One region of the Enterobacter sp. DVT3837 genome, then DNA from elsewhere that is predicted to be linked to it. Evidence: predicted binding sites of a transcription regulator. Region 1 holds the regulator's gene; each other region holds the start of a gene.

What was found. The regulator CRP, encoded in region 1, controls carbon source genes, mostly activating them, when cyclic AMP is high. The targets are predictions, from matches to a motif close to ATGTGANNNNNNTCACAT.
Region 2: the regulator CRP is predicted to act here: its motif matches at 1,648-1,665, upstream of AC0XWG_RS04595 (glycine dehydrogenase).
Region 3: the regulator CRP is predicted to act here: its motif matches at 1,468-1,485, upstream of bhsA (multiple stress resistance protein BhsA).
Region 4: the regulator CRP is predicted to act here: its motif matches at 1,478-1,495, upstream of AC0XWG_RS15215 (CidA/LrgA family protein).

Annotation. Positions count from the first base shown of each region.
Region 1 covers NZ_JBWDLA010000001.1:1,886,592-1,889,685, reverse strand. The annotation lists gene AC0XWG_RS09160 (phosphoribulokinase) at 1-320, shown strand, start outside; gene AC0XWG_RS09155 (OsmC family protein) at 387-791, opposite strand; gene crp (cAMP-activated global transcriptional regulator CRP) at 1,103-1,735, shown strand; gene AC0XWG_RS09145 (YccS/YhfK family putative transporter) at 1,793-3,094, shown strand, end outside.
Region 2 covers NZ_JBWDLA010000001.1:935,929-939,022, forward strand. The annotation lists gene AC0XWG_RS04580 (DUF4311 domain-containing protein) at 1-511, opposite strand, end outside; gene AC0XWG_RS04585 (DUF4312 family protein) at 534-833, opposite strand; gene AC0XWG_RS04590 (SFCGS family glycine-rich protein) at 836-1,198, opposite strand; gene AC0XWG_RS04595 (glycine dehydrogenase) at 1,209-1,547, opposite strand; gene cybC (cytochrome b562) at 1,868-2,254, opposite strand; gene pmbA (metalloprotease PmbA) at 2,296-3,094, opposite strand, start outside.
Region 3 covers NZ_JBWDLA010000002.1:1,331,943-1,335,036, forward strand. The annotation lists gene ldtC (L,D-transpeptidase LdtC) at 95-1,060, shown strand; gene bhsA (multiple stress resistance protein BhsA) at 1,139-1,396, opposite strand; gene AC0XWG_RS21400 (TetR/AcrR family transcriptional regulator) at 1,641-2,276, shown strand; gene AC0XWG_RS21405 (glycine zipper 2TM domain-containing protein) at 2,337-2,876, opposite strand; gene AC0XWG_RS21410 (NAD(P)/FAD-dependent oxidoreductase) at 3,070-3,094, opposite strand, start outside.
Region 4 covers NZ_JBWDLA010000002.1:62,478-65,571, forward strand. The annotation lists gene cdd (cytidine deaminase) at 1-212, opposite strand, end outside; gene AC0XWG_RS15210 (CidB/LrgB family autolysis modulator) at 342-1,037, opposite strand; gene AC0XWG_RS15215 (CidA/LrgA family protein) at 1,034-1,429, opposite strand; gene dusC (tRNA dihydrouridine(16) synthase DusC) at 1,597-2,529, shown strand; gene mdtQ (multidrug resistance outer membrane protein MdtQ) at 2,675-3,094, shown strand, end outside.

The sequences.
Region 1 (3,094 bases):
TGCGCTCCATGGAGGATTACATTAATTTCCTGACGCCGCAGTTCTCCCGTACCCATATTAACTTCCAGCGAGTACCGACAGTCGATACCTCCAACCCATTCGCGGCCAAAAGCATCCCGTCGCTGGATGAGAGCTTTGTGGTGATCCATTTCCGCAACCTCGAAGGCATTGATTACCCCTGGCTGCTGGCCATGCTGCAGGGCTCGTTTATTTCGCACATGAATACATTAGTGGTGCCGGGCGGAAAAATGGGGTTGGCGATGGAGCTCATCATGACGCCGCTGGTACAGCGGTTGATGGAAGGGAAGCAGATCGCGTGATCATATTCCCTCTCCCGGTGGGAGAGGGTTAGGGTGAGGGCATCAACACGCACGATGCCCCATCAATCACGCCTCGATCACTTCATACGAATGTGTAATTTTTACCGCTTTCTCCAGCATTAACGCCACAGAGCAGTATTTCTCCGCAGACAAGTCCACCGCGCGTGAAACGGCCGCGTCTTTCAGGTCTTTACCGGTGACCACAAAGTGCAGGTTAATATGGGTGAACAGGCGTGGCGCCTCTTCACGACGTTCCGATGTGAGTTTAACTTCGCAATCCGTTACATCATGACGGCCTTTTTGCAGAATCGAGACCACATCAATCGCGCTGCATCCACCGGCAGCCATCAATACCATCTCCATCGGGCTTGGTGCTTTATCGCCGGAGTTACCATCCATCAAAACCTGGTGCCCTGAAGCGGACTCGCCCAGGAACGTTAAACCTTCAACCCATTTCACGCGCGCTTGCATATTCATTAACTCCAACGTTGCATTTTTGGTGACAGATTACGCGTGCGTTACATTTCTCGCAATGGAAGGCGACCTGCATCATGCTGAAGCGAGACACCAGGAGACACGCGGCGAAAGCTATGCTAAAACACTCAGGATGCTACAGTAATACATTGACGTTACACATGTATGCAGAGGACATCAAACTTTACTGGCTGCGAAACGTTACGATAGCCGACTTCCCAGGGTATGGGTAAGAATTCGATTGCAACCCCAGAGTCCGGATGCATCTGATGACTCTGGTGACAGCTTATAACAGAGGATAACAGCGCATGGTGCTTGGCAAACCGCAAACAGACCCGACTCTCGAATGGTTCTTGTCTCATTGCCACATTCATAAGTACCCATCGAAGAGCACGCTGATTCACCAGGGTGAAAAAGCGGAAACGTTGTATTACATCGTAAAAGGCTCGGTGGCAGTGCTGATCAAAGATGAAGAAGGGAAAGAGATGATCCTTTCTTATCTGAACCAGGGCGATTTCATCGGTGAACTGGGCCTGTTTGAAGAAGGCCAGGAACGTAGTGCCTGGGTTCGTGCAAAGACAGCATGTGAAGTGGCTGAAATTTCTTACAAGAAATTCCGTCAGTTGATTCAGGTTAACCCTGATATCCTGATGCGTCTTTCTTCCCAGATGGCTCGCCGTCTGCAGGTTACATCTGAGAAAGTGGGTAACCTCGCCTTCCTGGACGTTACCGGTCGTATCGCGCAGACTCTGCTTAACCTGGCAAAACAACCCGATGCGATGACCCACCCTGACGGCATGCAGATTAAAATTACCCGTCAGGAGATCGGCCAGATCGTCGGCTGCTCCCGTGAAACAGTGGGCCGTATTCTGAAAATGCTGGAAGATCAGAACCTGATCTCCGCCCACGGTAAAACCATCGTGGTCTACGGAACGCGTTAATTCCACTCAAACGGCGTGCCATCGCAAGGTGTCACGCCGTTTTTGTCTCTCTTCCCCATGTGGCGCAGGCTGATTTATCACCCGGAAGTTAACTATGCACTGCGACAAACGCTGGTGTTGTGTCTTCCTGTGGCCATCGGTCTGATCCTCGGACATCTTCAGCAAGGTCTGCTGTTTTCTCTCGTGCCCGCCTGCTGCAACATTGCTGGCCTGGACACACCGCATAAGCGCTTTTTTAAACGTCTGATTATTGGCGGCTCGCTGTTTGCTGGCTGTAGCCTCGCCGTGCAGCTCTTACTCGCCCGCGATATTCCGCTGCCGTTAATCCTGACCGTGCTGGCGATGACGCTCGGCGTCACCGCTGAAATCAGTTCCCTTCATGCGCGCCTGCTTCCCGCCTCACTGATAGCGGCCATCTTCACGCTGAGCCTCGCGGGTAACATGCCGGTGTGGGAGCCGCTACTGATCTACGCCCTGGGTACGCTGTGGTATGGGCTGTTTAACTGGTTCTGGTTCTGGCTGTGGCGGGAACAGCCCCTGCGTGAATCATTGAGCCTGCTCTATGTGCAACTTGCGGATTACTGCGAGGCCAAATACACCCTGCTCACCCAGCATACCGATCCGGAAAAATCGTTACCGCCGCTGCTGACGCGCCAGCAAAAGGTGGTGGATCTGATAAGCCAGTGTTATCAGCAACTACACATGCTCGCCGCCAACAAGAATCACGAATACAAACGGCTGCTGCGTATCTTCCAGGTGGGGCTGGATCTGCAAGAACATATCTCCGTGAGCCTGCATCATCCTCAGGAGGTGCAAAAGCTGGTCGAGCGCAGCCATGCCGAAGCGGTGATCCGCTGGAATGCGCAAACCGTCTCTGCGCGTCTGCGGGTGCTGGCTGATGACATTTTATATCACCGCTATCCCACGCGTTTTAACATGGACAAACAACTCGGCACGCTGGAGAAAATCGCCCGCCAGCATGAGGACAACCCGGTGGGCCAGTTTGCCGCCTGGCATTTCAGCCGTATCGCCCGCGTGTTGCGCACCCAACGCCCGCTTTATCCCCGCGATCTCATGGCGGATAAACAAAAACGTCTGCCGTTATTGCCGGCGCTCAGAAGCTATCTGTCTCTTAAATCGTCCGCTCTGCGCAACGCCGCACGGATTAGCGTCATGCTCAGTACCGCCAGCCTGATGGGCATGGCGCTGCATCTACCTAAACCCTACTGGATCTTAATGACCGTGCTGTTTGTCACCCAGAACGGCTATGGCGCCACGCGCGTGCGTATTCTGCACCGGGCGGGGGGAACTATGGCCGGGCTGATTATTGCGGGCGTCACGCTGCACTTTCACGTGCCG
Region 2 (3,094 bases), 950 kb from region 1:
ACTTTTTGCCCGCGTCGATGGCCGCCAGCCAGAAGATCACCGGCATCACGGTATTCACCAGCAGGTTTGCCGCCGGTACCAGTACCTTCACGGCGGTGACCTGCAGTGCGGCCGGAACAGACGAGGCAGTCAAGTTAAGGAAGGTGACGACAATCATGCCGATGATGCCGCAGGCAATCGCCATTTTGCGGGGATCATGCAGCGTTTCGCCGACGTTGCGGTTTTTGATCATCAGTGCAGCAGCACCCCAGTTCGGGATGATGCGGTGGTCTACGTCCTGTGTGAAGGCACCTGCGGCCACGGAAGAGGCCCAGGCGTTAAAGAAGAAGCCTAACCCAAAGGAGAAGTGAGAAGCCGGATCCCCTTCGCAGGAGTTCAGTTCTCCCAACGTACGAAACGCGCCCATACCCTGTGTGGTAGGCGCATGAAACATGCGTGCAGCCCCGGCTCCGACACCGACGCCTACCAGGCCGCCAATGATGAGCGATTTTATTAATATAATTAAGAACATCAGTCTGCCCTTTTATGAATAATCAGCGTTGCGTGACGAAATCCACCCGATCGAGATTGATGGCGGTCACGTTGACGGTCACATCCAGCTCCACGCTGTAGGTCCGTCTTTCCCGGCGCAAAAAGAAGAACAGAAACGCTTCTTTACGCACCGCTTCTTGCGCCTGAACGACCTGCACATCCTGTGGCTCAATACGCAGTAAGATATGCGGTGACGCTTTCATCACCGCGGCCTGAACGTGGTTGAGCGCATCGGCAAAGGCGCGCGCTTTGGCGTCGCCTTTCCCCTTCACTCTCACCGTGGTCGTGAATTGTTCTTTCATGCTTATGCGCCGTATTTCTTCTGCCACGCCTGTACCAGACGCTCGCCCAGCTCTTCTTTATCCATAAAGCCAAAGCCCAGCACGTTGCAGCCTTCGTTGATAGCGGTCACGCCCTCTTCCACTGAACGCATACCGTATTTGGCCTTGTAGCCATATTTGGTTTGTGCAGTAATGGCACCCGCGCCGCCGCTGCCGCAGAAGGAGATGCCGAAGGTGGCGTTTTCCGCTTTCATGACGTCGCCCAGCTTCATGTCTGCCGCCATACCCGGTACGACAACCGCGCGTCCACCGGCTTTTTCCACACCTGCAGCCACTTTCTGACCTTTACCCAGGCGATCGCCAATCACGACTGTAATCTGTTCCATGTATTGCTCCTTAAAGGTTGTCTTTTGCGACTTCAAAGTGAACGGAGAGCAGCCAGGCTTCTTCATCAGGAAGATTGCCAAACTGCGCGACCACTTCACGGGCGAGCCGCATTGAATCCGGTGAAATTTCGTCAAACAGTTCCGCTTCAACCTCCGGCAGCGGCTCGCCGGTCACCGACCGGTGCGCCATTGCGCGAACGTGGGAGGTCAGCATCTGTTCCTGTACTGCGTTGGGGATGATGTTGTGCCGGGCCAGCAGGTCATAAACCTGCTGCAGCATGGTGTTAGCGAGCTGCTCTGTTTGCTTCGCCTGATCCCCAACGTCGTTCATTACCGCTCCGTTAATCACTCGTCTTACCCCGTTAATGGCTCTGGAATAAAACTAACGTTGGGTGGGAAATGTTTGTAGCGAGTTGTTTTCCACTTCGAAGTGGAAAGGCGAGCCGCAGCAGTGATCTGTGCCACATAAATGCGGTGAATAATGACAATTCGCTGGATTTACGTGATGAATATCACGCAATCCATTGGCAAAACGGCAGGGAAGAAAACGAAAACATCTGGCAAGGGAGTCGCAGAAATGTGACAGCGATAGGGTTTACTTATTACGACGCATAAAAAAAGCGAGGGCATTTCGCCCTCGCCTTGCTGTTGTGTCAGATGCAGTCTCTGTTAGCGGTATTTTTGGTGGTAGGTATTGCGGGTGGTCACGAACTGCTCGGCCGCCGCCTTCGCCTCTTTCACTTTACCTTCGTTCGCCAGCTTCAGCGCACCGTCAATCTGGCCGACCAGGATATCAAAACCGTGGCGGTAATCTTTCATTTCCGCGCTGTCTGCCGCTTTGCTTTCCAGCTTCGGCGGTGTCGCTTTCTGGGCGTCCAGCGCCGCTTCACGCATTTTGGTCAGTGCGTCTTTCATTTCCGCCGCATTGTCGGTTTTCTGCACCACCTTCAGGTTTTGACCGAGGGTGCCCATGTCTTCTTCAAGATCGGCAGCAAACGCAGAAGAGCCAATAACCAGCGTTGAAGCCGCGACGATCGCTAACAGATGTTTACGCATTGCTCACTTCCTTTTTTATTATTAAAACGCCTTTACGGGTATTACTGGCCGGCGATTTTCATTTCCGGCAGAAGTACAGAACCACACTGTATATTGCTACGTGTTTCAATATCGTTACCGACCGTAACAATATTGCGCCACATATCTTTCAGGTTTCCGGCGATGGTAATTTCGCTTACCGGATACTGGATTTCGCCGTTTTCCACCCAGAAGCCCGCCGCACCGCGAGAGTAATCCCCGGTAATACCACTTACGCCCTGGCCCATCAGTTCGGTCACCACCAGACCGGTGCCCATCTCTTTGAGCATTTGCGCAAAGTTGAGGCCCTGTCCGGCGATACGCCAGTTATGGATACCGCCCGCGTGACCGGTGCTTTTCAGCCCCAGCTTGCGCGCGGAGTAGTTGGTCAACAGCCACTGGGTCAGCACGCCGTCTTTGACGATGTCGCGACGTTCCGTGCGCACGCCTTCGCTGTCGAACGGTGTGGAGGCCAGTCCTTTCAGCAGATGCGGGTGTTCTTCGATGGTCAGCCATTCCGGCAGGATCTGCTTGCCCAGTGAGTCGAGCAGGAAGGTTGATTTACGGTACACAGAGCCACCGGCAATTGCCCCGACCAGGTGACCAAACAGGCCGGTCGCCACTTCATTGGCAAAAATCACCGGGGCTTTCATGGTGGAGAGTTTGCGCGGTGACAGGCGTGACAGCGTGCGTTCGGCACACTCTTTACCCACCCACTCCGGAGACTGCAAATCACCGAGCGCACGGCCAATGGTGTAGGCGTAGTCACGCTCCATGTCACCATTCTCTTCGGCGATGACGCAGCTGGAGAGTGAATGACGG
Region 3 (3,094 bases), on a different contig from region 1:
GCACTTCACCCGATCTTCCCGACACACCCATTCGCCATAATTATCATTAACGCCTTATAAAACAATAACCTTAATATTTATATGGATTATGGTAATGATGACCTCTTCGCGTTTTACTCGCTGGATAACATTGTTTGCGCTGGCAGCCACCGTCGCGGTTGCGCTTCCTGCCCGTGCAAACACCTGGCCACTTCCACCACCGGGCAGCAAGGTCGTGGGGGAAAACCGCTTTCATGTGGTTGAAAACAATGGTGGCTCGCTGGAAGCGATTGCCAAAAAATATAACGTCGGTTTTCTGGCGCTTCTTCAGGCGAACCCTGGCGTGGACCCTTATGTACCGCGTGCGGGCAGCGTACTCACCATCCCGTTGCAAACAATCCTGCCGGACGCCCCGCGCGAGGGGATCGTCATAAATCTGGCAGAATTACGTCTCTATTATTACCCACCGGGTAAGAATGAAGTTACTGTCTACCCTATCGGTATTGGTCAGTTGGGCGGTGATACCCTGACGCCAACGATGGTTACCACAGTATCAGATAAGCGCGCTAACCCAACCTGGACACCCACGGCTAATATTCGTGCCCGTTATAAAGCACAGGGCATCGACCTTCCGGTTGTTGTCCCGGCAGGACCTGACAACCCAATGGGTCACCACGCGATTCGCCTGGCGGCTTACGGTGGTGTCTATCTGTTGCATGGAACGAATGCAGACTTTGGCATCGGCATGCGCGTCAGCTCCGGCTGTATTCGTCTGCGTGATGACGATATCAAGACGCTTTTCAACGTCATCACACCGGGAACCAAGGTGAATATTATCAATACGCCGATTAAAGTCTCGGAAGAGCCGGGTGGCGTGCGACTGGTAGAAGTTCACCAGCCATTATCGAAAAACATCGGCGATGACCCGCAGACATTGCCCATTAACCTGAATGCCGCAATGGTAAGTTTTAAAACGAATACCAGCACCGATGGCGTAGTCATGGAGCGCGCAATGGAGGCCCGGTCGGGAATGCCAACCGATGTCACCCGACATCACAACGTCGCTTCACAGGCGATGTAAACGCACAGATAAGAAAAACGCCCTGCTCATGCAGGGCGTTTTTTTATTGCAGTGGCATAAATGAGGGTTCAGCCGGGCTTATTTGTAGATAACAGCAGTGCCGTGCAGCGTGTTAGGACCGGTAACAGAGGTGATGCGGTAAGATTTTGCACCCATCTCTTGTGCTTTTTGCGCCAGCTGATCTTCCAGGGAGCCCAGGTTAGTACCGGCAGACGCAGAGATAGTGCCAACTTTATGCTGATCTACAGGGGTGGATTGCACCTGTACAGCTGCAAAGCTTGCGAATGAAAGTGAACTCAGGACTGCGGCAGCGATGAGGGTTTTTACGTTTTTCATGATGTTTACCTTTAGCAGATGAATTTGGAGGTCGTTAATCATTTAGTTAACGATCGATAGGTAAATGATAAGTGTGATCCAGGTCACGCGTCAACATAATTTTATAACGAGCATTAACTTATTTTTAAAGTCGTTATTTTTCATACGCATATGATTAATTTATTTTTAAGCATTCTGCACTGGTGGTGGGTTGCGTTTATTTTTATAATGGTCATTCACCAAACCAACAGAGGACCAACGGCAAATGACAACCGATGTCACGAGTTGTGCGAAGAAAAGCCGTGGCCGACCAAAAGTGTTTGACAGGGATGCAGCGCTTGATAAGGCCATGACTCTCTTCTGGCAACATGGGTATGAAGCTACTTCGCTCTCCGATCTGGTAGAAGCTACCGGAGCCAAAGCGCCGACGCTGTATGCCGAATTTACCAATAAAGAGGGGCTGTTCAGGGCAGTGCTGGACAGATACATTTCGCGCTTTGCAGCGAAGCACGAAGCCCAACTTTTTTGTGAAGAGAAAAGCGTTGAACAGGCGCTACGGGACTTTTTCACTACCGTCGCCACTTGCTTCACCAGTAAAGATACGCCTGCGGGCTGCTTTATGATTAACACCTCTGCCACCCTTGCGGCGTCCTCTAAAGAGATCGCTAAAACGGTGAAGTCGCGTCATGCCATGCAGGAGGAGACGCTAAGTGCGTTTCTGGCACAGCGTCAGCAGCGTGGTGAAATTCCCGCGCATTGCAATCCACAGATACTGGCGCAATACCTGAGCTGTATTTTGCAGGGGATGTCGATAAGCGCACGTGAAGGCGCAACGCTGGAAAAACTGCAGAGTATTACCGACACCACCCTACGACTGTGGCCTGAACTACTCAAAATCTGAAGCAAAAAAAAAGCTCCTCAGCCTGAGCGCATGAGGAGCTAAATTCAGAGAACATCTTTTTTACACTTTGTTATTCAGAACCAGCTGACCATTTCCATCCAGTGGAATTTGTGTGCCAGGATCTTTATCCATGCGGATTTTGCCCTGCTGATCGCCAATTTTGTACGTCACGTCATAACCCAGCATTTTTTCCGACTTGTCATAGACGGTTTTACAGCGTTGCTGAGTCGTAGTGTAGGTATCATTATCCTGCATCGCGCCTTGCACCTGGTTACCGGCATAGCCGCCGCCCAGCGCGCCGACCACGGTCGCCACATCTTTACCCCGACCACCACCAAACTGGTGACCAATCACGCCCCCCGCTACCGCACCCAGAACAGAACCGGCAATGCGGTTTTCATCCTGTACCGGACGACGGTGCGTCACGGAGACGTTGCGGCACTCCTGACGAGGGGTTTTCACGGTTTCTTTAATCGGTGTAGCAGAAACCACCTGTGCATACTGCGGGCCGCGATCTAATACGTTGAGACTGGCAACGGCAGCCACACCTAACGCAGCCGCGACGCCAATCCCTATACCCGCCAACATTGATTTATTCACGGGACTTCCTCCTTTGTTGCTATTGGTAACAATTTTGCAATGGAGACAAGGCTTCGCCAATAAGATAAAGGATCAAAAAAGGGGCGTTGAGAGGAGATATATTGTATTTAGGAGAACTCTTAAGCACTCAATCTATGATGAGCAGCATGATATGCTAAAAACTCCCTCCGGAGGACCCGGAGGGCGTGAAAGATTAGTGCAGCTTAAGACGCGGACGG
Region 4 (3,094 bases), on a different contig from region 1:
AAGTGGGAGAGGTCAGCACGTGCACAGGCGGCAGCCAGCGGCAGCAGAGCAAAAGCCAGCGCGTCTTCGTCCAGCCCCGTTGCCTGTTTCAGCATCGTGACCTGCTCCGCCGTCAGCAGGGCGGGGAAATGCTCATCCGCCAGAATCGGGGTCAGAGCGGTTTGCAAATTCTCGGCAAGCTGGGCGAAAGCAGCTTGAAAACGTGGATGCATTGCGTTTGCCTCATAAAGGTTAATGGATCGGTAGTTTACGGAGCCGATGGGGCTTTATATGTGATCCAGTTCTCAATATGTATGCAACTTATGAAATCAAAATGAAATTTGCGCGACGCATCGCAAATTTTAGCCCATTACCGCCAGAATCAGCGGGAAAATGAACGGGGCCAGCAGGGAGGTGATGATCCCGCAAATGACCAGTGCCAGTGAGCTAAACGCCCCTTCCTGATAATCCAGTTCTGCACAGCGTGCTGTCCCCAGTGCGTGCGATGCTGTCCCCATTGCCAGGCCCCGCGCAGCTTTGGTATGAATGCGCATGCCATTGAGCAGAGTATGTCCAAACACAGCACCCAAAATACCAACGAAAATCACACACATGGCGCTGATGGCTGGAATCCCTCCAAGGCTACCGCCAACCGCCATCGCAATTGGCGTGGTGACGGATTTTGGCAGGATAGAGGCTGCAATTTGTGGAGACGCTCCCATCAGCAGCGCTACCGACGTCCCGGTGATCATTGCCACCAGACTGCCCACAAAGCAGATCGTAATGATGGACTTCCAGCGAGCGCGGATCTGGTGAAGTTGCTCATATAAAGGAAAGGCGAGCGCCACAACGGCGGGCTGTAGCAAATCATTCAAAATTTTGCTGCCGGCAAAATAGCGTTCGTAAGGAATGCCGGTGAGAAGCAGGAATGGAATGATCACCACCATGGCCACCAGCAGTGGATTCAACAGCGGCATTTTGAAACGTGCGGCAAGTTTGCGTGCGGCGAAGAACACCACCAGCGTTAACGGTAGCGACCACCAGATATTGGCTATCATTTTTTTGTTTTCTCCCCGACAACTTTACGTTCGCCATGCACCAGATGAGAGCTCCAGCTCACGACCAGGAAAACCACCAGCGTACTGACCGCACAGGAGACAACGATCGGGCCGAACTGGGCTTTAAGCAAATCAAAATACTGCATGACCCCGACGCCGATAGGCACGAAAAGCAGCGCCATATAGCGAATAAGGACGAAGCAGCCAGGGTTGACCCACTTAGCGGGTAGAATTTGCAACGCCAGTAATACAAACAGGATTAGCATACCGATAATGCTACCGGGGATCGTGATGGGCAGCAGCGACGCGATGAAAATCCCGGCATACAGGCAGGCATAAATCAGGACGAATGCACGCAGATATTGCCAGATAATGTTCAATGATTTGCTCATGGAGAAAGTCCTTGCTGAAACGCATTCATCATACAATTAAACCTGAAAATGTGCCATGGATCACATCATGAATTTTGAGCATACCAGACATTCCAGAATGGAACGTCGGGCTTTCCACATACATACAGAGCAGATACTATAGCGCGTCTTTTTTCACAGGTACTGATATGCGTGTTTTACTGGCCCCAATGGAAGGCGTGCTCGACTCTCTCGTGCGCGAGCTTCTGACCGAGGTGAACGACTACGATCTCTGCGTGACGGAGTTTCTGCGCGTGGTCGATATGTTGTTGCCAGTAAAATCCTTCTACCGACTTTGCCCCGAGCTGCACAACCAGAGCCGTACCTCCTCCGGCACGCTGGTACGTATTCAGCTGCTCGGCCAGTACCCCGAATGGCTGGCGGAAAACGCCGCCCGCGCGGTTGAGCTGGGCTCTTACGGGGTGGATCTCAACTGCGGCTGTCCGTCGAAGCTGGTGAACGGCAGCGGCGGTGGGGCGACACTGCTGAAAGATCCAGAACTCATTTACCGCGGTGCGAAGGCGATGCGTGAAGCTGTTCCTGCGCATTTGCCGGTGACGGTAAAGGTGCGTCTGGGCTGGGACAGCGACTCCAGGCAGTTTGAAATTGCCGATGCTGTACAGCAGGCCGGTGCCACGGAGCTGGTGGTGCATGGTCGCACCAAAGAAGATGGCTACAAAGCCGAGCGTATTAACTGGCAGGCGATCGGTGAGATCCGTAAAAGGCTGACTATTCCTGTTATCGCCAACGGTGAAATCTGGGATTACGAGAGCGCGCAGGCATGTCTGAAAGAGACAGGCTGCAATGCGGTGATGATCGGCCGCGGCGCGCTTAACGTACCTAACCTCAGCCGGGTGGTAAAATATAACGAACCGCGAATGCCGTGGGCAGACGTCGTCACGCTGCTGCAAAAATACAGTCGTCTGGAAAAACAGGGTGACACCGGGCTATATCATGTCGCGCGCATTAAACAGTGGCTGAGTTATTTGCGCAAAGAATATAGCGAGGCGTTGGGGCTGTTTCAGGAGATCCGCACACTACAAACGTCTGGTGATATTGCGCGGGTTATTCAATCAAAATAATAAATATGAATATATAATTAATTCATTTAGTGAATATTTTTCCAATTATGTAAATGTTTAACAATGTCCCCATTGCCACGCATTCCTAAAAAAATAAACAGCATTAAGCGTAATTTTCGCCTTTATTTTTTGAGTGTGTGGCGTAATGAAACGTTCTCTTATTTTATCTCTGAGTCTCCCCCTTGCTTTTATTCTGGTGGCCTGCGCGCCGGAACATACCACGGTATCTCCCCTGAATACGCAATCAGTAACAGCGTCGGTTAACACAACACTCCATCCTTCAGCATGGCCGAAAAATGAGTGGTGGAAAGACTATAACGATCCTGAGCTTAATTCGCTGATTGCCAAAGCGCTGAATGACGCCCCGGATATGCAAATTGCCCGCCAGCGCATTACGCTTGCCGAGGCTCAGGCAAAAGCCGCTATGGCTGCCGACGGTCCGCAAATTGATTTTTCAGCTGATGCAGAACGCCAGAAAATGTCTGCTGAAGGGCTTATGGGACCCTTTGCGATTACCGACCCGGCGGCAGGTACTACCGGGCCGTGGTACACCAACGGCACCTTT